DNA from 3 places in the Streptomyces sp. NPDC001787 genome. Region 1 is predicted to be linked to each of the others. Evidence: riboswitches for the same ligand, from Rfam matches in the RefSeq annotation. Region 1 holds a riboswitch; each other region holds the start of a gene.
What was found. Region 1 has a riboswitch for cyclic di-AMP ahead of ABT170_RS16890 (transglycosylase family protein). Riboswitches for the same ligand answer to the same signal wherever they lie in the genome.
Positions count from the first base shown of each region.

Region 2: it holds a riboswitch for cyclic di-AMP, as region 1 does, so the genes downstream of both, ABT170_RS22360 (M23 family metallopeptidase) here and ABT170_RS16890 (transglycosylase family protein) in region 1, are expected to answer to the same signal.
Region 3: it holds a riboswitch for cyclic di-AMP, as region 1 does, so the genes downstream of both, ABT170_RS24810 (C40 family peptidase) here and ABT170_RS16890 (transglycosylase family protein) in region 1, are expected to answer to the same signal.

Region 1 covers NZ_JBEOZE010000010.1:177,081-187,087, reverse strand. Annotated here, with positions in the region: gene ABT170_RS16915 (NAD(P)/FAD-dependent oxidoreductase) at 1-29, opposite strand, end outside; gene ABT170_RS16910 (Ppx/GppA phosphatase family protein) at 494-1,444, opposite strand; gene ABT170_RS16905 (DUF501 domain-containing protein) at 1,441-1,998, opposite strand; gene ABT170_RS16900 (FtsB family cell division protein) at 2,083-2,553, opposite strand; gene eno (phosphopyruvate hydratase) at 2,679-3,959, opposite strand; gene ABT170_RS16890 (transglycosylase family protein) at 4,315-5,049, opposite strand; cyclic di-AMP (ydaO/yuaA leader) riboswitch at 5,053-5,233, opposite strand; gene ABT170_RS16885 (transglycosylase family protein) at 5,524-6,495, opposite strand; gene ABT170_RS16880 (cytochrome P450 family protein) at 6,638-8,110, opposite strand; gene ABT170_RS16875 (tetratricopeptide repeat protein) at 8,107-10,007, opposite strand, start outside.
Region 2 covers NZ_JBEOZE010000016.1:86,868-96,874, forward strand. Annotated here, with positions in the region: gene ABT170_RS22355 (GntR family transcriptional regulator) at 1-195, opposite strand, end outside; gene ABT170_RS22360 (M23 family metallopeptidase) at 436-1,254, opposite strand; cyclic di-AMP (ydaO/yuaA leader) riboswitch at 1,268-1,435, opposite strand; gene ABT170_RS22365 (M16 family metallopeptidase) at 1,682-3,064, opposite strand; gene ABT170_RS22370 (M16 family metallopeptidase) at 3,091-4,458, opposite strand; gene ABT170_RS22375 (DNA gyrase/topoisomerase IV subunit A) at 4,718-7,168, shown strand; gene ABT170_RS22380 (CobW family GTP-binding protein) at 7,241-8,449, opposite strand; gene ABT170_RS22385 (citrate synthase/methylcitrate synthase) at 8,473-9,627, opposite strand; gene ABT170_RS22390 (citrate/2-methylcitrate synthase) at 9,853-10,007, shown strand, end outside.
Region 3 covers NZ_JBEOZE010000019.1:119,096-129,102, reverse strand. Annotated here, with positions in the region: gene bioB (biotin synthase BioB) at 1-404, opposite strand, end outside; gene ABT170_RS24840 (aminotransferase class I/II-fold pyridoxal phosphate-dependent enzyme) at 548-1,708, shown strand; gene ABT170_RS24835 (DUF397 domain-containing protein) at 1,701-1,907, opposite strand; gene ABT170_RS24830 (helix-turn-helix domain-containing protein) at 1,953-2,825, opposite strand; gene ABT170_RS24825 (ATP-binding protein) at 3,062-3,493, shown strand; gene ABT170_RS24820 (LysR family transcriptional regulator) at 3,575-4,492, opposite strand; gene ABT170_RS24815 (LysE family translocator) at 4,565-5,206, shown strand; gene ABT170_RS24810 (C40 family peptidase) at 5,225-5,695, opposite strand; cyclic di-AMP (ydaO/yuaA leader) riboswitch at 5,699-5,863, opposite strand; gene ABT170_RS24805 (hypothetical protein) at 6,413-6,721, opposite strand; gene ABT170_RS24800 (ATP-dependent Clp protease proteolytic subunit) at 6,729-7,364, opposite strand; gene ABT170_RS24795 (tryptorubin family RiPP precursor) at 7,941-8,030, shown strand; gene ABT170_RS24790 (cytochrome P450) at 8,108-9,154, shown strand; gene ABT170_RS24785 (Ldh family oxidoreductase) at 9,378-10,007, shown strand, end outside.

The DNA.
Region 1 (10,007 bases):
AGGATCCTGGGACGCTCCGTGGTGCTCATGCCATCGAGTATCCACCCCCCTCACAGGGGGGGCTCGTGAGCCCCTTCACAAGGTTCGGAGTCACCTCTGCTACACTTCGCCGCCCGCGTGACCGAGGTCATGGCTTCACAGGGGAACCACACGTCGGCGGCGAACGTTGTTCACCGCTTGTGAGCTGGCCCTTGACCGTCCGCACAGGGGTAACCAGGGCCCTGATTCATCCGCGCGCAACACCCCCGGAACATGCCCGCACACCCACCGCGGGGCACCGCGGACCACCTGCACGGCCCCTTGGGCGCCGAACTGCGTCCAACAGGGCCGAATTCCTTGTGAAGAAGTTCACGAACTTGGTCGCGGCGCACCCCCGAAGGGGTCCCCGGAAGGGCTTCCGGGGACCCCTTCGCGGCTCAAAGGTGCAGACGGGAATGCGTATGAGCAGACCGCGCGGGAGGGCGTGAGCAGGTGTACGGGGCGGGCGCCGGGCTCAGCGGCCGGACGCGGCCGACCACGCGATGCCGTCCAGGATGTCGTGCTCGCTGACGACGACCTCCCGGGCGCCGGTCCGCTTCATCACGGCGAGCAGGACGAGCGCTCCGGCGGTGATCACATCGACCCGGCCCGGGTGCATCGCGGGAATCGCGGCGCGCTCCTCGTGCGTCGAGGCGAGCAGGCGTCCGGTGATCTCCTCGACCCGCTCGAACGGGATCCGGGAGTGGTGGATCGCGGCGGAGTCGTACTCCGTGAGCCCCAGGGCGATCGCCGCCACCGTGGTGACCGTGCCGGCCAGGCCGACGAGCGTGGCGGCCCCGCCGAGCGGCACGGTCTCCTCCGCGAGGTCCAGGGCCGCGCCGATGTCCGCGCGGATCGCGGCGATCCGGCCGAGCGTGGGCGGGTCGACGACGGCGCCCTCGTGCACGAGGTGGCGCTCCGTCATCCGGACGCAGCCGATGTCCACGGAACGGGCCGCGCGGACCTCGTCGTCCCCGAGGACGAACTCCGTGGAGCCGCCGCCGATGTCCACCACGAGATAGGGCTTGGCGAAGTGGTCGCCGCCGACCAGTTCCTTCGTGGCGCCGGTGAAGGAGAGCTCCGCCTCCTGGTCCCCGCTGATCACCTCCGGCTCGACGCCCAGGATGTCCAGGACACCGGTGACGAACTCGTCGCTGTTCTCGGCGTCGCGCGAGGCGGAGGTGGCGACGAAGCGGACGCGTTCGGCGCCGAGCTCCTTGATCACCGCCGCGTACTCGCGGCAGGCCGCGAAGGTGCGTTCCAGCGCGTCCGGGGCGAGCCTGCCGGTCCGGTCGACGCCCTGGCCGAGGCGGACGATCTGCATCCGCCGGTCGAGCTCGACGATCTCGCCGGTGGCGGGGTCCGCGTCGGCGACGAGCAGACGGATGGAGTTCGTACCGCAGTCGACGGCGGCGACCCGGGTCACCGGCCCGTCCCCCCGTCGGCGCCGTCCGCCCCGGACGCCTCGCACGGTGTGACGCACGCGCCCTTCGCCCACCACTCGGGCAGCATCGCGATCGCCTCGTCGCCCAGCGGGTTCACCCCGGGGCCCGCGGCCAGCGAGTGGCCGACCAGGACGTGCAGGCACTTCACCCGGTCCGGCATGCCGCCCGCGCTGGGGAAGCCCTCCAGGACCTCGATGGCGTCACGGCGGGCGATGTAGTCCTCGTGCGCCCGGCGGTAGGCCGCCGCCAGCTCGGGGTCCGACCCGAGACGCTCGGTCATCTCCTTCATGACCCCGTTGGCCTCCAGCGTCCCGATCGCCGACGCCGCACGCGGACAGGTGAGGTAGTACGTCGTCGGGAACGGCGTGCCGTCCTCCAGACGGGGCTGCGTCTCGACCACGTCCGGATTGCCGCACGGGCACCGGTGCGCGATGGCCCGCAGACCGCGCGGCGGGCGGCCGAGCTGCTGCTCGAACGCGGCGATGTCCGCGTCGGTGGGCTTGGTGGACTCGGTCTGCGGAGGGGGCGTTTCCATGCCTGCCTTGGTTCTGCTCGAAGGTTCTGCTCGACAAGACGCTGCTTGAAGGCTCTGCTCGACGGTGCTGCTCAGGGGTGCGGGTCAGTCGCGGTCGGCGCTGTCCACGCCGTCCCAGAGGTTCGAGTGCCAGGGGCGGTCCGCCGCTCCCGGCTCTCCGCGGCGGTCCTCGGCCGCGTCGGGGTCGGCCACGGTGTAGCCGGTCTCCCCGGGGAGTACGTAATGGAGGTGTTCCCGGGCCAGCCGCATGATGTACGCGTCGTCCTGGAGCCGCGCCTTCTCGTCGCGCAGCTCCTCGGTGCGCCGGCCGGCCTCCTGGGAGAGCCGCTCCTGGTCGGCGATGTCGTCGCGCTGGGAGACGTACTGCCGCATGGGGTACGCGAGCGCGACGACCAGGGAACAGACGACCAGGGCCAGGAAGGCGGCCCGGCCGGTGAGCCGGGAGCGGCGGGCCTGCCGGCGGTTCTGGGAACGGTAGACGCGGGCCGCGGTCTGCTCGCCGAGCAGTCGCAGCCTGGTCGCGGTGGAGAACCGGTCGCGGTCCTTCCCGGCCATGTCTCCCGCCTCCCCATTACGCACGTCCGTCCCCGCACACGGTACGGGACCGAGTGCGGGGACGGACGGAGGCTGGTGCACCGAACCACCGAAGGGCCGGTGACCGGCCCCCGGGTGCCGGGATGTCAGCCCTTGAAGCGCGGGAACGCCGAGCGGCCCGCGTACACCGCGGCGTCGTCGAGGATCTCCTCGATGCGCAGCAGCTGGTTGTACTTGGCGACACGGTCCGAGCGGGCCGGGGCGCCGGTCTTGATCTGGCCGCAGTTCACGGCGACGGCGAGGTCGGCGATGGTGACGTCCTCGGTCTCACCGGAACGGTGCGACATCATGCACTTGAAGCCGTTGCGCTGGGCCAGCTCGACGGCGTCCAGGGTCTCGGTCAGCGAACCGATCTGGTTGACCTTGACGAGCAGGGCGTTGGCGGAGCCCTCCTCGATGCCGCGGGCCAGACGCTCCGGGTTGGTGACGAAGAGGTCGTCGCCGACGATCTGCACCTTGGCGCCGAGCTTGTCGGTGATGACCTTCCAGCCGGCCCAGTCGTCCTCGTACAGCGGGTCCTCGATGGAGACCAGCGGGTACGCGGAGACGAGCTCCTCGTAGTACTCGGTCATCTCGGCGGCCGAGCGGGACTTGCCCTCGAACTCGTAGCTGCCGTCCTTGTAGAACTCGGACGCGGCGACGTCGAGCGCGAGCGCGATGTCGCGGCCGGGGACGTAACCGGCCTCCTTGATGGCCTCGACGATGAGGTCCAGGGCGGCGCGGTTGGACTCCAGGTTCGGGGCGAAGCCGCCCTCGTCGCCGAGTCCGGTGGACAGGCCCTTGGTCTTCAGGACCTTCTTCAGGGTGTGGTAGACCTCCGCGCCCCAGCGCAGGGCCTCGGAGAAGGACTCCGCGCCGATCGGGGCGATCATGAACTCCTGGATGTCCACGTTGGAGTCGGCGTGCGAGCCGCCGTTCAGGATGTTCATCATCGGAACGGGCAGCAGGTGCGCGTTCGGGCCGCCGAGGTAGCGGAAGAGCGGCAGGTCGGACGCCTCGGACGCGGCGTGGGCGACGGCCAGCGAGACACCGAGGATGGCGTTGGCGCCGAGCGAGGCCTTGTTCTCGGTCGCGTCCAGGTCGAACATCGCCTGGTCGATGAGGCGCTGCTCGGTGGCGTCGTAACCGACGAGCTCCGGGCCGATCTGCTCGATGACGGCGAGGACGGCCTTCTCGACGCCCTTGCCCTGGTAGCGGTTGGGGTCACCGTCGCGAAGCTCAATGGCCTCGAACGCACCGGTGGAGGCGCCGGACGGAACAGCAGCACGTCCCGTGCTGCCGTCGTCGAGGCCAACCTCGACCTCGACCGTGGGGTTGCCCCGGGAGTCGAGGATTTCCCTGGCTACGACGACGTCGATGGACGGCACGAGGCATCTCCTTCTGGGATATGACGCTGGTTGTGCAGGGTCACTGTGGCCTTGCGACACGAGCCTAACCGGCTCGGCCCCGTCGGGCGGCCGACCGCCCGTCTCCTGGGACGAAAAAGGACCCAAGGGCCCGCATAACGGGAGAAAGGTCAAGAAATTTACTGACCGGTAACTACAGAAGTTGAACGCACGGAGCCGGCCGCACAGTCAAAACACCCCGGCCCGGCGCGCACGGGGGTGAGCGCGCCGGGCCGGGGGCGGAGCCGAGGGAGATGCCGCCGGACGTCCCCCTCGGGAGGGAGGAGAAGCCGTGAGCCGCTCCGGCCGGAGCGGGGGCGCTCCGGGCCGGGCGGGACTACTTCAGGTGGAGCTGCTGGCCCGGGAAGATCAGGTCGGCGTCCTGGATGATGTCGCCGTTGAGCTTGAAGACCTTCTGCCAGCCGCCCTTGACGCCTTCCTTCTCAGCGATCTTGCTGAGGGTGTCGCCGGACTTCACCTTGTACTCGCCGTCGCCCTTCTGGACCTTCTGACCGGTCGGGGTCGTCACGGTCTTGGCGGACTCGGCCTTGGGCGCGGCCGGGGCGGTGCGCTGCTCGCCGCGGGAGGCGGGCTGCTCGGCCTGGCGCTCCTGCTGCTTCGGCTGGGCCTGCTGCTTCGGCTGCGCCTGCTCCTGCTCGGCCTGGCCGGAGCCGGTGTCGACACCCGGGTCCACACCGTCGTTGGTCAGCCCGCCGGCACCGGCGCAGGCCCAGGCACCGGGGCCCTGCATGTCGAGGAGCTTCTCGGCGGTGGCGATCTGCTGGGCCTTGGTGGCCAGGTCGGCACGGGCGGCGTACTGCGTACCGCCGGCGGCCGCCCAGCTGGACTGCGAGAACTGCAGACCGCCGTAGTAGCCGTTGCCGGTGTTGATGGACCAGTTGCCACCGGACTCGCACTGGGCGACGGCGTCCCAGGTGGAGACGGAGGCGGCGGAGGCGCCGGTCGCGCCCATCAGCGGGACGGCGACGGCGGCACCGGCGACACCGGCGAGCGTGGCGACACGGACGGCCTTGGACGGGCGGCGGTGCTTGCCCTTGCTGTTACGCAGCATGGAACTTCTCCTCACCGACGCCTACGAGGTGAGCTGTCGGGTTCGGGCCAAGTGAGTTGCCCGGCCGCGTGTCCTAGCACGCGACTCCACCCCAAGCCGGTCCTGATCGCTCTCGTACGGGACGAGTCGACCGGGCCCGGCGCTTACCTGGGTCCCCCGCTCCTGCCTACGGCGCTTTACGCGTCTGTTCCCTTCGACCGACGGCAGGATTCGGCGTGACGGTCGACGGGGCCCGCGGTGCGAGCGGTTCCGACCGTAAACACAGGCAACCCCCACATTCAAAGATGGACATACCGGCCAATCAGGCCTTACTTGCCATCAGCGGGGGAACGTTTCCGCAGGTCGGGGGCGATGTGGGCGGACCCGGCGGACCAGACACGCCAGTTGAAGCAAAGAGACCCATGTCTCACTTACGCATAAGTGGACATAGGCCTCTGAACTGCCCCGGATTTCGGGGCGTTTTCCCGAATTGGATCAGTTGGCGGTGGCGCCTTCGACATCGCCGGAGGGGGCCGTTCCCGGGCCCAGGTCAAGGCTCTGGCCGGGCAGGATCAGGTCCGGGTCCACGCCGACGGCATCCTTGTTCGCCTCGTACAGCGCGGTCCATCCGCCGGGGAGTTTCTGTGCGTCAGCAATCGCCCAGAGACTGTCGCCCGGCCGGACGGTGTAGTCGCCGCCGACGGGTGCCGTACCGCCCTCGCGCGCCTCGCCCTCGCCGCGCGAGGCATGCCGGCCGGACTCGCGCCCGCCGTCCCGGTCCGCGGCCCGGCTCTCCTCGGGGGCCGGCGTACCGCGGTGCTTGCCGCCGGTGCCGTCCGCGCCCTTCGGGGCGTCAGGTGCCGCGGAGCCCCCGGGTGCGGACGCCTTCGGGGAAGCGCTCGCGGGCGGCGCGGAAGGGCTCGACGAGGGGTCGGCCGCCTCGCCGGAGGCGTCGTTCCCGGCCGGCGCGCCATTGCCGCCGGCTTCGTCCGCCGTCCCGTCCGTCCCGCCGTCCGACGCTCCGTCCGCCGGCGCCGCGTCCGAAGGGCCGGCGGAGGGGGCGGCCCCGGGGTCGACGCCCGGCAGCGAGCTGTCCGTCGCGAGTCCGGAGATCACCGCGCAACTGGGCCAGGCCTTCGGGCCCCGGTCGCCCAGGACCTTCTCCGCCACGGCGATCTGCTGCGAGCGGCTGGCGAGGTCGGCCCGGGGCGCGAACGCCGTGCCGCCGTACGCGGACCAGGTGTCCTGCGAGAACTGGAGCCCGCCGTAGAAGCCGTTGCCGAGGTCGGCGCTCCACATGCCGCCGCTCTCGCACTCCGCGACCCGGTCCCAGGTCGAGGCCTCGGCGGCGTGCGCACCGGCCGCGCCGAGCAGCGGGATCGCGATGGCCGATCCCGTCACGCCCGCGGCGACGACGATGGCGGGTGCCTGGCGAGGGCGGCGGTGTCTGCCGTTCGCGGAGCCCATGGGATTTGCCTTCCGTGCGACTGACTGGTGGGTACTGAGGTGACCGGCGAATCACGTGACGCCCCGTTCGAGGCGTTGAACGGTGAACCTAGCGGGACTCGAACGTGTGTCACAAGTCGATGCAGCGCAGATCACGTGAAAGTCACAGAGTTGACGCAGCGTCACTTCCGTCGCGCCGCCGCCCCGGCTCGAACTCCACCGGCAGCGTGCGCAGTCCACGCATGATGAGACCTCCACGCCACCGCAAATCGGTCGGTTCTCCCGCAAGTCGCAGCTCCGGAAGGCGTCTCAGCAGCGTCGCGATCGCGGCCTGCCCCTCCAGCCGGGCGAGCGGTGCTCCCAGGCAGTAGTGGATGCCGTGCCCATAACCGAGGTGCTGATTGTCACGCCGTGCGAGGTCGAGCGTGTCCGGGTCCTCGAACCGTTCCGGGTCCCGGTCGGCCGCGGCGAGCACGACGAGCACGGGTTCGCCCGCGGCGATGTCCTGCCCCCCGAGCGTCAGCGCCCCGGTCGCGAAGCGCCAGGTGGCCAGCTCCACCGGCCCGTCGTACCGCAGCAGTTCCTCGACGCCCGTGGCCAGCAGCTCCGTGTCCCCCGCGTCGAGCGCGCGATCGAGGAGCGCCCGCTGTTCCGGGTGGCGCAGCAGGGCGTACGTGCCGTTCCCGATGAGGTTGACCGTGGTCTCGAATCCGGCGAAGAGAAGGATGAAGGCCATCGCGGCGGCCTCGTTCTCGGTGAGGTGCTCTCCGTGGTCGCTCGCCCGGATCAGTCCCGAGATCAGGTCGTCGTCCTCGCCCCCGGCCCCCAGGCCCTCCCGCTTCCGGTGGATCAGTTCCGCGAGATAGCCGCGCATCTTCTTGACCGACCGGGCCACCCCGCCGCGCGGCCCGCCGCCGTGGCGGATCATCATGCCCGCCCAGTCCCGGAAGTCGTCCTGGTCCTCACGCGGAACGCCCAGCAGATCGCAGATGGCGTAGATGGGGAGCGGGAAGGCGAAGTCATGGATGAGGTCGGCCTTCCCCTCCTCGATGAAGTTGTCGATGAGGCGGTCCGTCAGCTCCTGCACGCGCGGCGCGAACTCCGCGACCCGGCGCGGAGTGAACGCCTTGGAGACGAGCCGGCGCAGCCGGGTGTGGTCCGGCGGGTCGATGTTCAGCAGATGCGTCATCAGCTCCGCCTTGCGCTCCCCCGGGATGCCCGTCTTCCCCTTGGCGTGCGCCGGCTCGGCGTGGTGCGCCGGGTTCTTGGAGAGCCGGGAGTCGGCGAGAGCCTGCTTGGCGTCCGCGTACCGCGTCACGAGCCAGGCCTCGACCCCGCTGGGCAGCGTCGTGCGGTGCACGGGGCTGTGCTCGCGGAGCCATGCGTAGGCGGGGTACGGGTCGGTGGCGAACTCCCAGGTGAAGAGTTCGGGGGCGGGCGGCGCGGGCGCGGGGGCGGCGTCTCCGGAGGCGTCGGAGGCGTCGGGGGCGTACGGGCAGACGGGGGCGGGCGCGGAGGCGTCGGCGGGGGGCTCGGCTGCGTCGGAGTGCGCGGGGGCGTCGGCGGGGGGCTCAGGGGCGTCGGAGTGCGCGGGCGCGGGGGCGTCGGCGGGGGGCTCGGCGGGGCTGGCGTTCACCCCTCGACGTTATCCGGCCCCTCCTCACGGGCCGCCCGCAGATCGGCGAGCGCCTGCTCGGCACAGTGGTGTCCGGCCTCGACGGCCTTGCCGAACCACTCCTCGGCCTCGGCCTCGTTGCCCTCGTCCTCCAGCATCACCGCGAGCGCGTAGGCCGCGTTGTAGTCGTCCATCCCATGGCTCAGCTCGAACCAGTGCCGCGCCTCCTCCGTCTTTCCCCGGCCCTGCAGCAGATGGCCGACGTTGCAGGCCGCACTGGAGTTCCCGGCCTCCGCGGCCTGCCGGTAGAGGCGTTCCGCCTCCTCCTTGGCGCCCGCCTCGTCACGGATCAGCGCCAGATTGTTCATCGCCCTGGCGTCGCCCTGCGCGACGGCCTTCCCGTACCACTTCTCCGCCTCCTCCGGCTGCTCCCAGTCGTGGAGCAGCGAGCCGACCTGCCACGCGACATTGGCCTCCTGCCCGCACGCGGCCGCCTTCAGGTACCACTGCATGGCGGAACCCGTGTGCCCCTGCCCCCGGTGGAGGTCGCCCAGCCGCTGTGCCGCCGGGCCGTCGCCCGCCTCCGCGGCCTCGGTCAGCCAGAACTCCGCGCGTTCGGCCAGTACGGAGCCGAGCTCACGCTGTGCCTCCGTGTCGCCCGCCTCCGCCGCGGCCTCCAAATACGGGATCGCCTCCACCGCCTCGTCCCGGGCGGCCAGCGCCTTCCCCACCAGGGCGGCGGCCTCGGTGCTGCCCGCGTCCGCCGCGTCGCGGAACCAGCGCTCCGAGGCGGCCTCGTCGCCGTACTCCCGGTCGATCCGGCCGAGCACCATCAGGATGTCCGGATCACCGTCCGCGTCCGGCTCCAGCGCCGCGTGGGCCCGCCGGTGGATGTCGTCGCGGAGCATGCTGACACCGCGCACCACTTCCAGGGCGAGCGGCCACATCTCCAGGGGCACCGGGGAGTCGAAGCCCGGTGCCTGGTCGTGCGCGTCCGCCACCAGGGAGTGGTAGACCCGCCAGGTGTTCCTGCCCCGGCCCGCCACGAGCATTCCGGTCACCCCGTGCCGGACGCCGGACGCCCAGGCGAGGGCGTCCACGAGGCTCTCCCGCTCGGCCCTGACGTACTCCGCCCCGTACAACCGGTGCGCCCTGCGCAGCACGTCCAGCGCGAGATCGTCGCCGGCCCCGCAGCGGGCCAGGTCGATCGCGGCGCGCACCAGCAGATGTCCGCGCGGATGGGCGTTGGCGCGGCGGGCGCGACGCCATTCGTCCGCGAGCTCGGGGCCGATGGCCAGGTACTCGGTGACGCCCCGGTCGTTGCCCGCGTAGTACGCGCCCACCAGCCGGCGGTCGGACATGTTCTCGACCAGCCTCGACATCTCGTCCAGGCTCCATTCGCGGCTCAGCTCGACCGGTTCCACGCCGATCAGCACCCGGGCACTCGCGGGGGTGCCGAAGCGGTGTGTGTCGTACGCCTCGTCGCCCATCGTGGCGATCACCGGTGTGCCCCGCGCGACGAGGTCGGCGAGCACCGCCGCGCTCAGGCCGTTCTCGCCGAGGTGGCCCTCCAGGTCGTCGAGCCACAGGACGGCGTTCTCGCCGTGCCGCTCGCGCAGGACGGCGGGCAGGCCCCGCAGGTCCGTTCCGTGCGGGGGCGCGTAGATCCGCGTCGTGCCGGAGAGATTGCTGAACAGCGCCGCCCAGGCCGTCCTGGTCTTCCCCGACAGCGGCTCCCCGGTCACCAGGACCAGCCCGCCGGACCGGGCCGCCTCCCGGACCAGCGCGCCCAGCCGCGTGTCGCAGTCCCGTCCCGTATATACGGGCAGGACGGGCTCCTCGGGGAGCCTGCGGCTGCGCCGCACGCCGAGGGCGACCGGGTCGGCCCGGCCGAGCTGCTGCCACTCGGTGACCGGGG
Region 2 (10,007 bases), on a different contig from region 1:
ACACGCGCCGGCGTGCCGGCGGGTGACGACGAAACCTTCGGACTCCAGGGTGCGCAGCGCCTCGCGGACCGGGACCCGGGAGACTCCGTAGCGCCGCGCGAGCACCTCCTCGGTGAGGCGGCTGCCGCGCTCGAAGACACCGGAGACGATGTCGTCACGGATTGCCGTGCATACCGAATGCGCGGGAATGCGCATGTCCGAACCTCCGCCATATTCCCCGCGAAGAACGCGGCCGGCCGACGCCTGTTCCGTGACTCTATGACAATCGGCCGGAATTTCCGATGGCGCAGGGAAATCCGGGGGATATCTTTCGGTCACCGGGCACCTCGGCGGAGGGTCCGGTGACCCCGCGGCTCCGGCGGCTCCCACGGCTCCGGTCCGGGAAACGCGGAAGGCCCCGGCGGAGCCGGGGCCTTCCGCGGGGTGCGGAGACGGTCAGACGTCGAGGCCGTGGGCGCGCAGGTAGGCGACCGGGTCCATGTCGGAGCCGTACTCGGGCGTGGTACGCGCCTCGAAGTGCAGGTGCGGGCCTGTGGAGTTGCCGGTGGAGCCGGAGAGGCCGATCCGCTGGCCGGAGGTGACGCTCTGGCCGACGGAGACGCCGATCGAGGAGAGGTGGCCGTACTGGGTGTACGTGCCGTCCGTCATCCGGAGCACGATGTTGTTGCCGTACGCGCCGCCCCAGCCGGCCTCGACGACCGTACCGGCGCCGACGGCGACGACGGAGGAGCCGGAGGCCGCGTGGAAGTCCACGCCGGAGTGGCTGCCGGAGGACCAGAGCGAACCGCTGGACTGGTAGCCGGTGCTGATGTACGAGCCGGCGACCGGGAGGTGGAAGGAGTTCAGCCGGGCGCGTTCGGCGGCGCGGGCGGCGCGCGCCCTGTCCTCGCGGGCTTCCTCGGCGCGGGCCTCGGCCTTGCGTTCGGCCTCCGCCTTCGCCCTGGCCTTGGCGGCGGCCTTGGCCTCGGCTTCCGCGAGGGCCCTGGCCTTCGCCTCGGCGGCGACCTCGGCCTGGTGCTCCTGGACCTTCGCCTGGGCGTCGATCTGCTGGGCGAGCGTGGCGTCGATCGCGATGACCGCGGTCAGGCCGGTGTCGCCGACGGGGCGGGCCTCGGAGTCCGCGGCGAGGGCCGGGGAGGCCATACCGCCGATGACGCCGGTGGTGGCCAGAGCCGCGACGCCGGCGACCTGGGCGCGCTTGCGCGTCAGGCGGCTCGGGGCACGGTGCTTCCCGGTGGCACGGGTGAACGCCATGGAGGGGCTGATCCTTTCCTTCCTTCTCGCCTACCGGGTTAGCTGACGGGTTCGGAGCAGGAAGGTCTCCTACGGACACCTGGGCCTCGTACGGGGCACGGGCGTCCGATTCACCCCAGGGACTTCGTGGGTCCCCGGCTCCCCAGGCTCGCGCCTGACGGGGACTCGGCGATGGCTGCCCGGCGCCGCGGGCGCGGCATACGGATGACGGACAGCGGAGCCGACGCTAAGCGGCACAACTTTCCCGCACCAAACGGACAGCGGGTTTTGTCGCTCATCCCACAGGACAGAAGGGCAATTTCCCTGACAAAGGGAATTAAGGGGGCAAAAGGGAAGACCCCGGCGCGACGAGTCGCACCGGGGTCCCCTGTGCCCCGGTATGCGACAGCGGGAGCATCGAGCGCCCGCTGACCGCGTACCCGGAGAGTCAGCCGCTGACGACCGAGACCTCACCGATGCCGAGGGCCTTCACGGGCTCCTCGATCTGCGCCGCGTCCCCCACCAGGATCGTCACCAGGCGGTCCACCGGGAACGCGTTGACCACGGCGGCGGTCGCCTCCACCGTGCCCGTCTCGGCGAGACGGGCGTAGAGGTGGGCCTGGAAGTCGTCCGGGAGGTGCTGCTCGACCTGGTCGGCCAGGGTGCCCGCGACCGACGCCGCGGTCTCGAACTTCAGCGGCGCGACCCCCACGAGGTTCTGCACGGCCGTCTCGCGCTCGGCATCCGTCAGCCCGTCGGCCGCCAGGGTCCGCAGCACCGTCCAGAGGTCCGCCAGCGCCGGTCCGGTGGACTCGGTGTCCACCGAGCCGCTGATCGCCAGCATCGCGGCGCCCGCCGGCCCGGAGGCCGAGCCCGGAGCCGTCGAGCGCAGGACCTGGCCGAAGGCGCGGACACCGTAGGTGTAGCCCTTCTCCTCACGCAGCACCCGGTCCAGCCGGGAGGTGAGGGTGCCGCCCAGGCAGTAGGTGCCGAGCACCTGGGCCGGCCAGACGCTGTCGTGCCGGTCGGCGCCGATCCGGCCGATGAGCAGCTGTGTCTGCACCGCGCCGGGACGGTCCACGATGACGACACGGCCGGTGTCGTCTGCGGTGATCGGCGGCACCGGACGGGACTGGCCGGCGTTTCCGGACCAGTCGCCGAGGGTGTCGGCGAGCAGCGCGTCCACGTCGACCCCGGTGAGATCGCCGACGATCACGGCCGTCGCGGTGGACGGGCGGACATGGGCGTCGTAGAAGCCGCGCACGGCCGCCGCGTCGATCCGCCGCACCGTCTCCTCGGTGCCCAGGCGTGGGCGTGACATGCGCGCGGTCGCCGGGAACAGCTCCTTGGAGAGCTGCTTGGCGGCGCGCCGCGCGGGGTTGGCCTGCTCGTGCGGGATCTCGTCGAGCCGGTTGCCGACGAGGCGCTCGATCTCGCTCTCGGCGAAGGCCGGGGCCCGCAGCGCTTCGGCGACCAGGCCCAGCGCCTTGGCCAGCCGGGAGGCGGGAACCTCCAGGGAGACCCGGACGCCGGGGTGGTCGGCGTGCGCGTCGAGCGTGGCACCGCAGCGCTCCAGCTCGGCGGCGAACTCCTCGGCGCTGCGCTTGTCCGTGCCCTCGGACAGTGCCCGGGACATGATCGTGGCCACGCCGTCGAGCCCCTCGGGCTCGGCGTCCAGCGGGGCGTCCAGGAAGATCTCCACGGCGACGACCTGCTGGCCGGGGCGGTGGCAGCGCAGCACGGTCAGCCCGTTGGGCAGGGAACCGCGCTCGGGGGCGGGAAACGCCCAGGGCCGGGCCACGCCGGGGGCGGGCTGCGGGTGGTACTCCATGGCTACTCCAGTCGCGGCGGCGTCGCTCACTTGTCCGCCCCCTCGGGCGCGTCGGTGCCTTCGGTGTCGTCGTCGGCCTCGTCGGCCGCCGGCTCCAGCGGCTCGTAGACCAGCACCGCCCGGTTGTCGGGGCGCAGCGCCGCCTCGGCGGCCGCCCGGACCTCCTCGGCGGTGACGTCCAGCACCCGCTGCACGGCGGTCAGGGCGAGCTGCGGGTCGCCGAACAGGACGGCGTACCGGCACAGTTCATCGGCGCGGCCGGCGACCGTACCGAGCCGGTCCAGCCACTCGCGCTCCAACTGGGCCTGGGCCCGTTCCATTTCCTCGGGCGTGGGGCCCTCGGCGGCGAACCGCGCCAGCTCCTCGTCCACCGCCGCCTCGATCTGCGGCACCTCGACGCCGCCGGACGTCTTGACGTCCAGCCAGCCCAGCGAGGGCGCTCCGGAGAGCCTCAGCAGCCCGAATCCGGCGGCCACGGCCGTACGGTCGCGGCGGACCAGACGGTTGTGCAGCCGGGACGACTCACCGCCGCCCAGCACGGTCAGCGCCAGATCCGCGGCGTCGCAGGCCCGGGTGCCGTCGTGCGGCAGCCGGTAGGCCGCCATCAGCGCACGCGCCGGGACCTCTTCCTGAACCACCTCGCGCAGCTGCTCCCCGATCACCTCGGGCAGCGTGCCGTCGCGCGGCGGCTGCTTGCCGTCGTGGGCGGGGATGGAGCCGAAGTACTTCTCGATCCAGGCCAGCGTCTGCTCGGGGTCGATGTCGCCGACCACCGAGAGCACCGCGTTGTTCGGGGCGTAGTACGTGCGGAAGAACGTACGCGCGTCATCGAGGGTCGCGGCGTCCAGATCGGCCATCGAGCCGATCGGGGTGTGGTGGTACGGGTGACCCTCCGGGTACGCGAGGGCGGTCAGCCGCTCGAACGCGGTGCCGTAGGGCACGTTGTCGTAGCGCTGGCGCCGCTCGTTCTTCACGACGTCGCGCTGGTTCTCCATGGACTCCTCGTCGAGTGCGGCGAGGAGGGAGCCCATCCGGTCGGCTTCCAGCCAGAGAGCCAGCTCCACCTGATGGGTGGGCATGGTCTCGAAGTAGTTCGTCCGCTCGAAGCTGGTCGTCCCGTTGAGCGAGCCACCGGCCCCCTGTACGAGCTCGAAGTGCCCGTTCCCCTTGACCTGGCCCGAGCCCTGGAACATCAGGTGCTCGAAAAGGTGAGCCAGGCCGGTGCGTCCCTTGACCTCGTGGCGCGAACCGACGTCGTACCAGAGACAGACCGCGGCGACCGGGGTCAGATGGTCCTCCGAGAGCACCACACGCAGACCGTTGGCCAGGCGGTGCTCGGTCGCTGTCAAGCCGCCGGAGCCGGCCTGTGCTGTGGCCGTGTGACCCATGGGCATGTACGTCCCTTCGATCGCGATACTGGATTTCCTGCCAGAGCTGCCACTGTAAGCAAGCGCACCGACACCTGGCGAAGTTCCCGTTCCGTCGATGTTGCTGTAGATGCTGCCGCAACCGGGGCCCGTGGCGGGTCCCGTGGGGCCCCTTCGGACCGCTTCGGACGGGTCGAGGTCGGCGTTGTCAGTGCGGCGGTCCACAATGGTCCGCGTCAGAACCTCAGGTTGCCCGATCAGAATCCGTGAAGGAGTCGCAGCCGCGATGGCCCGCCGTAGCACGAAGACCCCGCCGCCGGACGACTTCGAGGAGAAGATCCTCGACATCGACGTCGTCGACGAAATGCAGGGCTCCTTCCTCGAGTACGCGTACTCGGTGATCTACTCCAGGGCCCTGCCCGACGCCCGCGACGGTATGAAGCCGGTGCACCGCCGCATCGTGTCCCAGATGAACGAGATGGGACTGCGCCCCGACCGCGGCTATGTGAAGTGCGCCCGTGTGGTCGGCGAAGTCATGGGTAAGTTGCACCCGCACGGCGACGCGTCGATCTACGACGCGCTGGTGCGGATGGCACAGCCGTTCTCGATGCGGCTCCCCCTCGTCGACGGACACGGCAACTTCGGCTCGCTCGGCAATGACGACCCGCCGGCCGCGATGCGGTACACCGAGTGCCGGATGGCCGACGCCACGTCGTTGATGACCGAAGCCATCGACGAGGACACCGTCGATTTTCAGTCGAACTACGACGGCCAGGAGCGGGAGCCGGTCGTCCTCCCCGCCGCCTATCCGAACCTCCTGGTCAACGGGGTGTCCGGAATCGCGGTCGGCATGGCCACCAACATGCCCCCGCACAACCTGGGCGAGGTCATCGCCGCCGCCCGCCACCTGATCAAGCACCCGGGCGCCGACGTGGAAACGCTCATGCGCTTCGTCCCCGGCCCCGACCTGCCCACCGGTGGCCGGATCGTCGGGCTCGGCGGCATCAAGGACGCGTACACCGCAGGCCGCGGCACGTTCAAGATCCGGGCGACGGTCGCCGTGGAGGACGTGACGGCGCGCCGCAAGGGCCTGGTCGTCACCGAACTGCCCTTCACCGTCGGCCCGGAGAAGGTGATCGCCAAGATCAAGGACCTGGTCTCCGCGAAGAAGCTCCAGGGCATCGCGGACGTCAAGGACCTCACCGACCGGGCGCACGGACTGCGCCTGGTGATCGAGGTGAAGAACGGCTTCGTGCCGGAAGCCGTGCTGGAGCAGCTCTACAAGCTGACGCCGATGGAGGAGTCCTTCGGCATCAACAACGTGGCGCTCGTCGACGGCCAGCCGCTCACCCTGGGCCTCAAGGAACTGCTGGAGGTCTATCTCGACCACCGCTTCGAGGTCGTGCGCCGGCGCAGCGAGTTCCGCCGGACCAAGCGCCGCGACCGGCTGCACCTGGTCGAGGGGCTGCTCGTCGCGCTGCTCGACATCGACGAGGTCATCCGGATCATCCGGGACAGCGACAACTCGGCGCAGGCGAAGGAGCGGCTCATGGAGCGCTTCTCACTGAGCGAGATCCAGACCCAGTACATCCTGGACACCCCGCTGCGCCGGCTCACCCGGTTCGACCGGATCGAGCTGGAGAGCGAGCGCGACCGGCTCAGCGAGGAGATCGCCGCGCTGACCGCGATCCTGGAGTCCGACGCGGAGCTGCGCAAGCTGGTCTCCTCCGAGCTGGCCGCGGTGGCGAAGAAGTTCGGCACCGACCGGCGCACGGTGCTGCTGGAGTCGGCGGGTTCGCAGATCGCGTCCGTACCGCTGGAGGTCGCGGACGACCCGTGCCGGGTGCTGCTGTCCTCGACCGGCCTGCTGGCCCGCACGGCCAACGGCGACCCGATCGTGGTGGCCGAGGACGCCAAGCGTGCCAAGCACGACGTGATCCTGTCGGCCGTCCCGGCCACGGCCCGCGGCGATGTGGGGGCGGTGACGTCCACCGGGCGCCTGCTGCGGATCGCGGTGATCGATCTGCCCCAGCTGCCGGACACCCACGCGGCCCCCAATCTCTCGGGCGGGGCACAGATCTCGGAGTTCCTGACCCTGGAGACGGGCGAGGAGCTGATCTGCCTCACCACCCTGGACGAGTCCTCACCGGGCCTGGCGATCGGCACACTCCAAGGCGTGGTGAAGCGGGTGGTGCCCGACTACCCGGCCAACAAGGACGAGTTGGAGGTCATCTCCCTCAAGGACGGTGACCGGATCGTGGGCGCGACGGAGCTGCGTACGGGCGAGGAGGACCTGGTCTTCATCACCTCCGACGCGCAGCTGCTGCGCTACCCGGCCGCGCAGGTGCGCCCACAGGGCCGGCCCGCCGGAGGGATGGCGGGAGTGAAGCTCACGGCCGGGGCGGAGGTGCTCTCGTTCACGGCCGTGGATCCCGCGGCGGACGCGCTGGTGTTCACGGTCGCCGGCTCGCACGGCACCCTGGACGATTCGGAGCTGACGTCGAAGCTCACCCCGTTCGACCAGTACCCGCGCAAGGGCCGGGCGACCGGTGGGGTGCGCTGCCAGCGGTTCCTGAAGGGCGAGGACGTCCTGGTGTTCGCCTGGGCGGGTGCGGTCCCGGCACGGGCGGCCCAGAAGAACGGTGCTCCGGCACAGCTGCCCGCTCCGGATCCGCGACGCGACGGTTCGGGTACACCGCTGCTCCAGCCGGTGGCGGTGATCGCCGGACCCGTGTGACGGCGAGGCGGCCGGCCCTCGCGCCGAGCGCTTCTCCCGTCATCCGCGACGGCGTGGATCACGGGAGAGCGCTCAGGGCGCCTCGGCCGGCCGCTGCACGTATCTCAGGACGCCCCACATGCTGCGCTCGTGCTGCTCACGGTCCTCGTGAGGCCGGTCCTCGTCGTGCGGGGCGTCTTCGTGCGGAGCCTCGTCGTACGGGGCGTCCTCGGGCCGGGCGCCGTGCGGCGCGTTCCGCGCGGCGTCCGGCGATGTGGCGGTGTGGGGCTTCCCCGTGCTGTCGGGCGTTCGCGTCCGGCAGTCCGCGAGTTGCCCGTACAGCGCCCCGGCGTCGATGCCCGAACCGATCAGGACCAGCTGCGTGAGCCGTGGCTCCGCCCGCGACCAGGGCTGGGGGACGAAGCGCAGAAACCGGCCCACCGCGTGCAGGGCGTACTTGTTCGCCCGGTCCCCCGCGCCGAAGTCGGCGAACCCCTTGATCCGGTACAGGCCCTCGGGCCTGGAGTCGAGGAACTCCAGGAACCGGCGGGGGTCCATCGGCTCCCGGGAGGTGAAGGCGACGCTCTCGTACGCCGCGTGCAGGTGGCCCGCGTGCCCGTCCTCCCCCTCCTGGCACTCGTCCAGGAACAGGTCCTCGAAGGTGAGCTGACGGGCCCCGTCCTCGTGGTCCGGCCTCAGCACGGGGTCGAAGAGCAGCTCGGGATCGATGCGGCCGTGCACGGCGGAGATGACGGCGGCCCGGCTGCCGAGTTCCGCGACGCCTGCGCGCAGCCGGGCGTGCTCCGCCTCGTCCACCCGGTCGGTCTTGTTGAGCACCACGAGATCGGCGACGGCGAGATGGCGGTCGATCTCGGGATGGCGCTCCCGGGTCCGCCCGAACTCGGCGGCGTCGACGACCTCGACCAGTCCCCCGTACCGGATGTGCGGGTTGTCGCTGGCCAGCAGCATCCGCACGAGCTCCTGGGGTTCGGCGAGGCCGCTCGCCTCGATGACGATCACATCGAGGCGGGCGGAGGGCCGGGTCAGCGTCTCCAGGAAGGTGTCGAGTTCGCTCGCGTCGACGGCGCAGCACAGGCAGCCGTTGCCGAGCGAGACCGTCGAGCCGACCTGGCCCGCGACGGTCATGGCGTCGATCTCGATGGCCCCGAAATCGTTGACGATCACACCGATCCGGTTCCCCGCCCGGTTGCGGAGCAGATGGTTGAGCAGCGTCGTCTTGCCGGATCCCAGGAAACCCGCCAGGACGACGACCGGAATCTGCGGGCTGCGGGTCGGGCTCAACGGGGGCCTTCCTCGGAATGTCGTCAGGGTGCCGGGACCGGCTGCGGCGGGGGCGTGCCGACGTAGCGGGCCGCCGGGCGGATGATCTTCGAGTCCTCCGCCTGCTCCAGGATATTGGCGCTCCACCCGACCACACGCGCCGCGCAGAAGGTGGGGGTGAACATCTCGCGCGGCAGCCCGCACAGCTCCATGACGACGCCCGCGTAGAACTCCACGTTGGTGTGCAGCTCACGTCCGGGCTTGAGCTCGGCGAGGATGGCCTCCACCTGGCGTTCCACCTCGACGGCGAAGTCGACGAGCGGGCCGCCGAAGCTCTGGGCGATGCCCCGCAGCATGTGCGAGCGCGGGTCCTCGGTGCGGTAGACGGGGTGCCCGAAGCCCATGATGCGTGCCCCCGAGAGCACCTGCTCACGGATCCAGCCGTCGATGCGGTCCGGGGTGCCGATCGCGTCCAGCGTGTCCAGGGCCCGGCTGGGCGCCCCACCGTGCAGCGGTCCGGAGAGCGCGCCGACGGCGGCGACCAGGCAGGCGGCCACGTCGGCGCCGGTGGAGGCGACGACCCGGCCGGTGAAGGTCGAGGCGTTGAACCCGTGGTCGACGGTGGAGATGAGGTACTGCTCGACGGCCCTGACGTTCGCGGCGTCCGGTTCCGAGCCGGTCAGCATGTACAGGTAGTTCGCGGCGTACGGCAGGTCCTCGCGCGGCTCCACGGGTTCGAGGCCCTGGCCGAGCCGGTACAGCGCGGTGAGCACGGTCGGTACGGCCGCACAGGCGGCGAGCGCGTCGTCGCGGCGGCGGCCCGCCCCGATGTCGTACACCGGGCGGAATCCCGCCGAGGCGCCCAGCAGCGAGAGTGCGGTGCGCAGTCCGGCGAGCGGGCCCGAGACGGCGCCCGCGCGGGCGATGGTGGGCAGTGCCTCGCGCACCTCGGCGGGCAGCCGGCGCAGGGCCGCTGTGCGCGCGGCGAAGTCCGCGCCGGCGGCCCGGTCGGGCAGCTCCCCGTGGAACATCAGGTACCAGACGTCCTCGAAGCTGCGGGTCTGCGCCAGCTCGATCGCCGAGTACTGCCGGTAGTGGTAGAAGCCCTCGCGGCCTCGGACATCTCCGAGGGCGGTGTCGGTGACGACGACGCCCGCGAGGCCACGGGGTACGTCGAGCGGAGCGGTGCTCCGGGTCATGGCCGTCATCTCTGGGTCACTCCTCCGTGGCTTTGAATATTGATTCGACTGTCCATGCTTGACTTAAACTCTGTCAATATTGATTGAATCAATATGTAAGGCATGGTGGACTTGATCGATGCATGGATACATCGACGCATGGATACGGTGGGCGCCATGACGGATCAAGCAGCGCAGGCCCCCGGAAACGATCAAGGTCACGGCTCCTCCGGCTCCGGCTCCGGCATGGACGGTGCGGGCGGTGACCGGCGGCTCACCACACGGGAGACGGCCAAGCTGCTGGGGGTGAAGCCCGAGACGGTCTACGCGTACGTCAGCAGGGGGCAGCTGAGCAGCCGACGCGTCCCCGGAGGGCGCGGCAGCACGTTCGACGCCGCCGA
Region 3 (10,007 bases), on a different contig from region 1:
TCCTTGATCGCTTCGATGGTCTGCGACACCCGGTCGACGTCACGGTCGGTCGGCCCGCGTCCGCTCGCCACCAGACAGACCCGCTTCGCCCCGCCGGCCACGCCGGCCGCCGCGGCCTTCGAGGCCTCGTCCGGCTTGAGCCAGGTGTACTTGAGGATCTCGGCCTTCGATCCCAGTCGCTGGGAGCAGTAGGAGCAGTCCTCGGGGCAGAGACCGGACTTCAGGTTGACCAGGTAGTTGAGCTTCACGCGCCGCCCGAACCACTGACGGCGCACCTTTCCGGCCGCGGCCACCACGTCGAGCAGCTCGTCGTCGGAGGTCGCCAGCACGGCGAGCGCTTCTTCGCGGGTCGGCAGTTCGCGCCGCAGCCCCTTGTCCACCAGCGTGTTCAGCAGCAGGTCCATGGCGATGATCCTGGCCTACGGCACGGTCTTCAGCCAAGGAGGAACCAGACAGGAGAGGAGGGTGAGGGTGTGTGTATTGCCACACCATGACCTGCTGCGCCCCCGGCTAGGGTCTGTGAGCTGCCTACAAAAGGGACCGGCTCATGTCCTTCGCCCCGTTCGACTGGATCAATGACGAGGCCCGCCGCCGCGCGGCGGCCGGACTCGTCCGGACGCTCCGCCCGCGCCCCGCCGGACCGGAACTCCTCGACCTCGCGAGCAACGACTATCTGGGCCTCACCCGGCACCCCGAAGTCACGGGGGCCGCCGCCGCGGCGGCGCACCACTGGGGTGCCGGTGCCACCGGTTCACGGCTGGTCACCGGTTCCACCGAGCTGCACGCCGAACTCGAACACGAACTGGCGCGTTTCTGCGGCTTCGAGGCGGCCCTCGTGCTCTCCTCCGGTTACGCCGCCAACCTGGCGGCCCTCACCGCTCTGTCCGCCCGGGGCTCACTGATCGTCTCCGACGCGGGCAACCACGCCTCGATCGTGGACGGTTGCCGGCTCTCCCGGGCCGAGACCGCCGTCGTCCCGCACGCGGACCCCGAGGCGGTGGGCAAGGCGCTGCACGCGCACGGCGGTCGGGCGCTCGCCGTGACCGACTCGGTCTTCTCGGTCGACGGCGACGCGGCCCCGCTGCCCGCGCTGGCCGAGGCATGCCGGGCCGAGGGCGCCGCACTGCTGGTCGACGACGCGCACGGTCTGGGGGTGCTCGGGGACGGGGGGCGCGGCGCGCTCGCCGCCGCCGGACTCGCGGGCGGCGAGGGCATCGTGGCCACACTCACCCTCTCCAAGTCCCTGGGCAGCCAGGGCGGCGCGGTCCTCGGCCCGGCCCGCGTCATCGATCATCTGGTCAACACGGCCCGGACGTTCATCTTCGACACCGGACTGGCCCCCGCCGCGGCGGGCGGCGCCCTGGGCGCGCTGCGGCTGCTGCGCCGTGAACCGCGGCGCGCGGACCGGGCCCGCGAGGTCGCCCTCACCCTGTACGAACGGCTGACCTCGGCCGGGCTGACCGCCGTCCGGCCCGACGCCGCCGTGGTTTCCCTGCGCGCGCCCTCCGCGGACGCGGCCGTGCGCTGGGCGGCCGACTGCCGCGCGGCCGGGATCGTGGTGGGGTGCTTCCGTCCGCCGTCGGTGCCGGACGGAATCTCCCGCCTGCGGCTGACCGCGCGGGCCGACCTGACCCGGGAGCAGATCGCGGACGCGGTGGCCACCGTCGTACGCACCGCTCCCGGGACCCGGACCGCTCCGGTCAGCTGACCGGCCGGTCGTGCAGCCCTGTCACGAACGAGGTCCACGCCGTCGCGGAGATCCGCAGCGGGATCCGGTCCAGGTCCTTGGAGTCCCGTACGGCGAGGTGTTCGCCGTCGAGCGGCGCGGTCTCCACACAGTTGTTCATTCCGGTGCTGCGGCTGCTGCGGCGCCACCGTAACGCGGGCTGTGCGAGGCGGTCGGACATGATGCTCCCTCGGGCAGTCGGAAGGTGCGCGGGGAGCACGGCCGGTCAGCCGGAGTCCCCCTGGCCGCCGCGGCTGATCGCGGCGATGAGATCCAACGAACGCTCCGGCGACAGCGCGTGAGCCTGCAAGGTGCGGAAGGCCGAGCTGTACGCCTCAAGGTCTTCTTTCCGCTCCAGATAGAGGCTACTCGTCAAGTGGTCAAGAACGACCACATCCAGATCAGAAATGTTCGGAAAGGAGAAAATTACGAAAGGGCCGGTCAGGCCGATGTACCCCCCGACCGTGAACGGCAGTAACTGAATTTGCACGTGGGGCAGTTGACCCACCTTGGTCAGATGGCACAACTGGTCCCTCATCACCTCGGGGCCGCCCACCTCGCGCCGCAGTACGGCCTCGTCGAGTACGGCCGTCAGTCGCAGCGGCGGGTTCGCCCGCAGGACGCCCTGCCGGGTCAGCCGTACCTCCACCAGGGAATCCAGCTGTCCGGCCGGCAGGCCGTCCAATGAGGACCGGGTCACCGCGCGGGCGTAGTCGGCGGTCTGGAGAAGTCCCGGCACCACCGAGGTCTCCAGCGTCCGCGCGGTCCTCGCCTGGGACTCCAGGCTGATGAAGTCGCGGTACTGGGGAGGGATCAGCCCGCGGTACGCGTGCCACCAGCCTGTTCCGCCGCCGCCCGCCGAACCCGCGAGCACCTCCAGCAGCGCGCGCAACTGGGCGTCGCGCACGCCGTACGCGTCCAGCAGCCGGGTCACGTCGGCGGGGCTGACACCACTGGCACCCGTCTCGATACGGCTCACCTTCGACTGGTGCCAGCCGAGCAGCCGCGCCGCGTCCCGGCTCGTCAGCCCGGACGCGTGGCGCAGGCCGCGTAACTCCTCTCCGAGCTTGCGTCGGCGTACCACGGGACCGTGCAGCATGCCGGCCTCCTTCCGCTGTGCAGGGAGAGCCGGGCCCGCACGGGGACCGGCCCGCAGAGAGGTCAGTGTGCCGCGCGTTCGAGCGCCGCCGGGGCAGAGTTCACCGCTTTGAGCGACAGATATATGCATATCTTGGCCGATCGTCGTTACAGAGGGCAGCATCAGTGGCAATCTGGCGCGAAGCACAATCCCGGCCGATCGCGGGTCGGCCGGGGCGGGAAAGGGACGGCGTCGCCATGGCAGATCATCAAGAAGCAACCGTCACCCTGCCGAGTGATCCGGTCTCGGTCTCCTCGGCCCGCAGGTATGTCGCCCGGATACTGGCCGAATGGGGGCTGGCCGACGACACCGAGATCGCCGACACCATCCGGCTGATCGTTTCGGAGCTTGCCACCAACGCCGTACAGCACACGTTCGGGCTGTCCCCCACCTTCACCGTGGACCTCCGGCTGGACCGGGAGGAGGAGCTGCGGCTCGGTGTGACGGACAGTCACCCCCGCTGGCCCCAGCGGCTGCCGGCCGCCGTCCAGCAGGACAACGGACGCGGCATGGTGATCATCCGGGCCCTGGCCAAGGAGTACGGGGGACAGCTCACCGTCACTCCCACCCCCGAGGGAGGCAAGACGGTCTGGATCGCCCTGCCCTGGACGGTTCCGGGTCAGGTCTGACGGGGGAGCGGGCGCGCCGGGGTCCACCGCTCGCGGGCACGGCCCCGGCGTCCGGGCAGGGCCCCGGCGTCCCGGTCGGTCCTACCTCGGCGCCGCGCCCCGTCCGAATCCGCTGCGCATCAGTGCCAGCAGGGTCGACGCGGCGGAGGTCGCCCGGTCGCCCCGGTGCACGACGGAGATCGTCCGGCGGAAGGCCGCCGGATCCAGCCGCCGCACGGCCAGCGGGGTCGGGGACATCGCGGCGACCATCTCCGGAACCACGGCCACCCCGAGCCCGGCGCTGACCAGCGCGCACACCAGGGCGTAGCCGGGGGACTCGCACACCACGGCCGGGGTGGCGCCGGCCTCGGCCAGGGCGCGCTCCACCCCGCGCCGGGGCGGATGCGTGGGCGCGCTGCTGATCAGCGGCCGTCCCGCCAGCTCGGCGACCGGCAGCCGGCCCGTCCCCTCGGCGAGCCGGTGGCCGACCGCGGTGACGAGGACCAGTTCCTCGACCAGCAGAGGCTCGACGACGACGCCCATGGGCGGGGGACTCGCGGACGCGGGTTCGTACGCATGGGTCAGGGCGAGATCGACCTCGCCGGCAGCCACGGCGGTGACTCCCCCGGGCGGCTCGTAGTCGGTCACGGCGAGCTCCACATCCGGATGTGCGCGCCGGAACGCGCTCAGGACCGGCGGCAGCAGATGGATTCCGGCCGTGGTGAACGTGCCGACCCGCAGCCGGCCTCCGGAGAGCCCGGCCAGCCGGGCCAGCTCGTGCCGCGCCTGGTCCAGCTCGTCCAGGACTCTTCTGGCCCGGCCCGCCAGCAGCTCACCGGCCGCCGTCAGCCGTGCCCCGCGATGATGACGGACCAGGAGCGCCGCACCGGCCTCGCGCTCCAGCTTGGCCAGCTGCTGGGAGAGCGCGGGCGCGGTGTAGCCCAGACGCGCCGCCGCACGCGTGATCGATCCGGCCTCGGCGACCGCCACCAGCGCCGCCAGCCGTGTCGGGTCGTACATTAAGCGTTCCTTTTGGCAGACCCAGAAGATTGCAAGTACACGCTAAAGGCTCTTCCGGTCCAGGGTGTAACCATGGACGCACAACTGCTCGCCTTCACGGGAGTCGCCGCGGGGATGGTCGCGCTGCCCGGCGCCGATTTCACCGTCGTCGTACGCAACGCACTCGCCTCGCGCAGTTCCGGGGTCGCCACCGCGCTGGGCGTCGCCGGGGGACTGCTGGTGCACACCGCGCTGGCCGTGGCGGGCCTGGCCGCAGTGCTGGTGACCCTGCCCGTACTGTTCCGCACCGTCCAGCTCCTGGGCGGCGCGTATGTGCTCTGGCTCGGCATCGGCGCCCTGTCGGCGTTGAGACGGCGGCCCGCCGAGCCGGACCGGCCGGCGCAACCGGAGGCCGGTCCCGCGCGGAAGGAGCTGGGACGCTCCCTGCGACAGGGCTTTCTGACCAACGCGCTGAACCCCAAGGCGCCGGTGCTCTTTCTCAGCCTGCTGCCCCAGTTCGTGCCCGAGGGGCAGCCGCCGCTGCCCAGGACCCTGCTGCTCGCGGCCGTCGTCGTGGCGCTGGCGCTCGTCTGGTTCCCGGCCGTGGCCCTGCTGGTGGACCGGCTGGGGCGGTGGCTGCGCCGGCCGCGCACCGCCCGTGCGATCGAGGGCGGCAGCGGCGCGGCGCTCACCGCACTGGGACTCGTGCTGGTGACCGGACCGCTGCTGCGCTGAAGCGGGTCCGGCCGTAGGTCAGCGGACCCGTCCGTACCACACGCTGTTCGACCAGATCTTCTCCAGCCGGACCACCGCCCCGGTCTTCGGGGAGTGCCAGATCTTCCCCTTGCCCGCGTAGATGCCCACGTGGTAGACGCTGCGGCCGGAGTGGAAGAAGACCAGATCGCCCTTCTTCCGCTTCGACTTCGAGATGTGGTGGGTCTTGTTGTACTGCTGCTGGGCCGTGCGCGGGAGTTTCTTGCCGGCCTTCTTGAAGGAGTAGAGAGTCAGCCCCGAGCAGTCGAACCGGCGCGGACCGGATGCTCCGTACTTGTAGGGCGATCCCTTCTTCGACGCGGCGATCGTGAGCGCCTTCGTCGAGTGCGTGGCGGCCTCGGCCTCGTTGACCAGCCCCGGCGCCAGCATGGCGGAGCCGACGGCCAAGGTGAGGACCGAGGCCGTACCGGCCCGGGTGAGCAGAGACGGGACATGTACCTGCGCAGTCATGCGCAACCCTTCGTCAGCCGCCTGTGAAGGATGACCTGTCGGGTTCGGGCTGGCGAAGTTGCCCGGCCGCACTTGGCGGCTTCACCCCGAGGGGCGACCGGTTGCCCGGCCGACCCGTTGTGCTCGGGTCCTCCACTCCTGCCGATCCACTTCTGTCGACCAGTCATCCGGGCAGCGGCAGGACTCGGCGTCCGCCCGGACCGCCCCGCCGCGGTGGCGGGGGCTTGTCGTCCCAGGGATCTTGACTCACGGAGTGCCGGATTTCCGAGCTGAAACAGCGATTTGTGAGAGTCGTCACGACTGATCCGTTCGGGTGGACGAGCCCGATTTCCGCCCTCGGCCGGGCTGCGCGACCAGTCTCGTACCAGCGACGGAACGTCAGATTCCGAGTACTGTCCACGCGCTGAGCGCAAGTTGGGCTGTCCCTCGCGAGGGGGACCGCCTACGCCGAACGAGGGAGGAAATCTGATCTCCTTGCCGGGCGTGTCGCGGGGCGGGCGCGGAGAGGTGCGGCGGGGCGCGGAAGGGCGCATGAGGTGTGGCGGGGCGAGGCTTGGTGAGGCGTGGCCAGGCCGGACCGGGCGTGGCGAAGTCCCGGCTCCCCGTGAGCGGGAGCCGGGAGCCGGTGGCGGATGAGGTGCCGGGTACGGAGCCGGAGCCGGTGCCGGGAGAGCGGACGGGCGGAATCCCCGGCCCGGTGGCGGGCCTGGGACGGGGTCAGCCCACCGGTGGCGGGGGCATGGTGACCCGGCCGGCGCGGCGTTCCCCGTCGAGCAGGCGCATGGCCCGCGCCAGCGTCGACGCGTGGATCTGCGCCTCACCCCGTTCGTGCATCAGCGCCAGGGCGTCGCGCAGCGCCGTAGCCCGGGAGGCCAGGGCCTGTGCGGCCCGGAGCGCGCCATAGGTGTCACTGCCGCGGGCCGGGTTGATCCGGCCCAGTTGGTCGAGAACTTCCAGGTAACGGTCGATGAACTCCCCCTCGGCGCGGGTCAGCGCGGGGAGCGGCGGATACTCCGGTGGAAGCATGGTCGGTTCACCTCGGGGGGTGCGGCGGCCGGGACGGGCCGCGGTTCTCCATGACGTGGTCCACGAGCCCGTACGCCAGGGCGGCCCGGGCGTCGAGGATGGTGTCGCGCTCGATGTCGGCGGTGATCCGCTCCGTGGACCGGCCCGTGTGGCGGGCCAGCATGGCCGCGAGCATCTCGCGCACCCGCATCAGCTCGCGTGCTTCGATTTCGAGATCGGACGGCTGGCCCCGGACCGGTTCGTCAAGCGTCGGCTGCCGGATGACTACCCGGGCGCCGGGCAGGGCATGTCGGCGGCCCGGTGCGCCCGCCGCCAGCAGCACGGCGGCGCTGGAGAAAGCCTGGCCGAGGCAGAACGTCTCCACGTCGCACGCCAGGTACTGCATGGTGTCGTAGATCGCGGCCATGGCGTTGAACTCGCCGCCGGGGGAGTTGATGTAGAGCGAGATGGGCCGGTCCGGTTCGGCGTGCTCCAGATACATGAACTGCGCGATCAGGTCGGTGGCCGCGGTGTCGTCGACCGGGGTGCCGAGAAAGACGATCCGCTCGGACAGCAGCTTGGAGTAGGGGTCCAGGGTCCGGGTCCCGGTCGCGGTGCGCTCGGTGAACTCCGGCAGGACGTAACGGGCGGCAGGTCGGATCATGGCGATGCCTCTCCTGGGATCTGCGCGGTTTTTCTCGGTGGGTCGCTGTTCTGCGGGCACGCCGCTCCCGGGCACGTGGTCCCTGGAGTGCCTGCGGCCGCGTCCGTAAGAAATGTACAGGACGTACAGAAGGTGATGGTGGGGGTGTGGAAGCGGACGTGTTGTTCCGGGCGGTTCAGGAGGACGCGCGGGCGCGGGTGGGGCTCATCGCCGCGGCGCCCGCCCTCCTGCCGGGGCTGTTCGCGGAGTTCGCCGAGGCGCGGTTGCCGGGAGCGGCGTGCTCGTCCCGCAGGAGGTGCGCCTGTCGGGCCGGCGTGGTCGAACCACCGCATTCGAGGTCATCCGCCCCCCGGGAGTGTCCGTATTTGTGCGCCAATCGATGAATTCGGTGCGATTTGCCGAGATGTGAATATCTGTGAACTCGAAACGTGAATGAGTCAATTCAGGCAGTGATGTGAGTCACTTGACATATACATCTAGCAGGTCTTAACTTCCCACGGCAGTTGAAATGAATACCGGGAATTCCGTCCGGTATTCATATCTCCTGTCGTCGGACAAGCGTCTCGTTCATCACGCATGGAGGTTTTCATGAAGCTCGTTCGCCTCGTCAACAAGTTCCGCCCGGAGAAGAGCCTCAAGGCTTACGCCTGGTACGGCTGGATCTAATCAGTTAGTTTCCATGCCGGGCTCGCGTCGGTCAGGAATTCTTGTCGACGCGAGCCGCCTACCCACGGAGTTCACCCATGTCTATGCTCCGCGCCGGCGGGAGCGGTCGGGTCATTGAGTTCGCGCCCAGGCTCGACGAGCTGTTGAGCCGTTATCGCGATGAGTCGCTGTTCCGTCTGGAGCCCGACACGATCGGCGTGTCCGGTGCCGATCTGATGGATGGCCTGCTGCGAAGCAGGCCGGCCAACGCGGAGGAGAGGCCTACCTTCAAACCCGTCCAGAAGCGGCTTGTCAGCCGTGCCGATGCGTCCACCTTTATGCAAGCCGTGGGCTCGGACGTACGAACCGCGTTGCAGCGTCCCCTCGACGGCGCGGTCGACCTGACCGGCCGGTGGCCGCATGTGGCGCACGTCTACCTGCGGGATCTCGTTTTCGGAGACGAAAGCCGGCGATTCCGGGTTCTGGTCGACCGCCGACTGGAGTTGACCCCGAAACTGACCTGGTCGGCCGTCGCCTCCGGTGCCGCTTTGTTGCGCAGGCCCGGTCCGGACGTACCGCTGTCAAAACTCGCGGCTCTCGTTGTCGATTCCAAGAACTACAGTGACCGACGCTATGCCATGTACCTGTACCGGCGAGTGGCGGCACCGGTGTGTTTCACCGTCTCCGCGCTCGTCACCAGCGCCCTGTGGCTCGGAGCTCCGTTCAGCGACGACGTATCGAATCGGAATATCCTCCTTGAGGCACTCCGGCTGCTTCCCCCGTCGTGGAATATCTTGCGAGTGGCTTCCCCGGAGTTCTCGGACGTGGACGCACGGATCGGCCCGAAGGACGATGTCCTGCTGCTTCCCCTGCTGAGCCATCGTGACCCCGGGCTCTGGGAGGAGCCCGACGATTTCCACCCCGACCGCTGGGACGAGCTGGATGGAGACAACCATCCCGGCTATCTGCCCTTCGGCCATGTGAGCGAACGGTGCTGGGGCCGTCATATGGTTCTGCCCCTGGCCGAACGGCTCCTGGAAATCGTGCGCCGGGACGGTCTCGTGGTGAGCCCGGACCAGACCAGGGGGAAGGTCGAACTCGATGGATTGCTCGAAGTGTCCGAAGTGCAGATGACTCGACCGTGACGGTCCGGATCTGGCGGCATCGCCGCATGGTGCCCGCGCGGGATTCACGAGCATGGCTGTGAATACGCGTACTGGTTCCGGCTCGGCTTCAGTGAATCCGTAGCCGCGCAGGTGAGACGGTGCTGCCGGCCGTGCGGCAGCACCGGTTGGCCCAACTCCACGGCGCCGAGACCGGGACGACCGAGACCTCGGTGCCGACCCGGTCGCGTAGTTCATGGCACTCGTGGCCGGTACCGAGTTCGTCGAACTCGTCGGCCATCCCGTGAACCGCGGTTTCAGCGGCTCTCGCTGCCCGTACGGCGCACATTCCGCAGACGCTGAAGTGCCCGCAGGGGCGGCACCTGGCCTCGATAGCCTGATGGACATGACATCGCCTCGTTCTTCCCGCAGAGTGTCGATCGACGCTCTCGAATCGCTGTGCGAATCTGCTGTCCGGGTCGCGGGCGGGGCCGCGGAGACAGCGGCGGTGCTGGCTTCCGCGACGGTGGCTGCCGAACGGCGAGGCAGGCGCGAGGTGGGGGTGGCGCATCTGATCGACTACCTCGATGCGTTCCGGGGAGGCCGGCTGAACCGTGACGCCCAGCCTCAGGTTTCCGGGGGGCGTGCCGCGGTCGTCACCGTCGATGCCGACCGCGGCACCGCTCAGCTCGCCTTCGCTCACGCTTTCGCGGAACTGGTCGAGCGTGCCAGGGCCTGTGGCGTCGCCGTACTAGCCGTGTACGACTCCTACAGTGCGGGAGAGCTCGGTCATTACGCGTCACGGGTGGCCGAGGAGGGGCTCATCGCGCTGGCGTGCGCGAACTCGCCCGCGCTCATGGCCGCCTATGGGGCGAGGGAGCCGATCACGGGCACC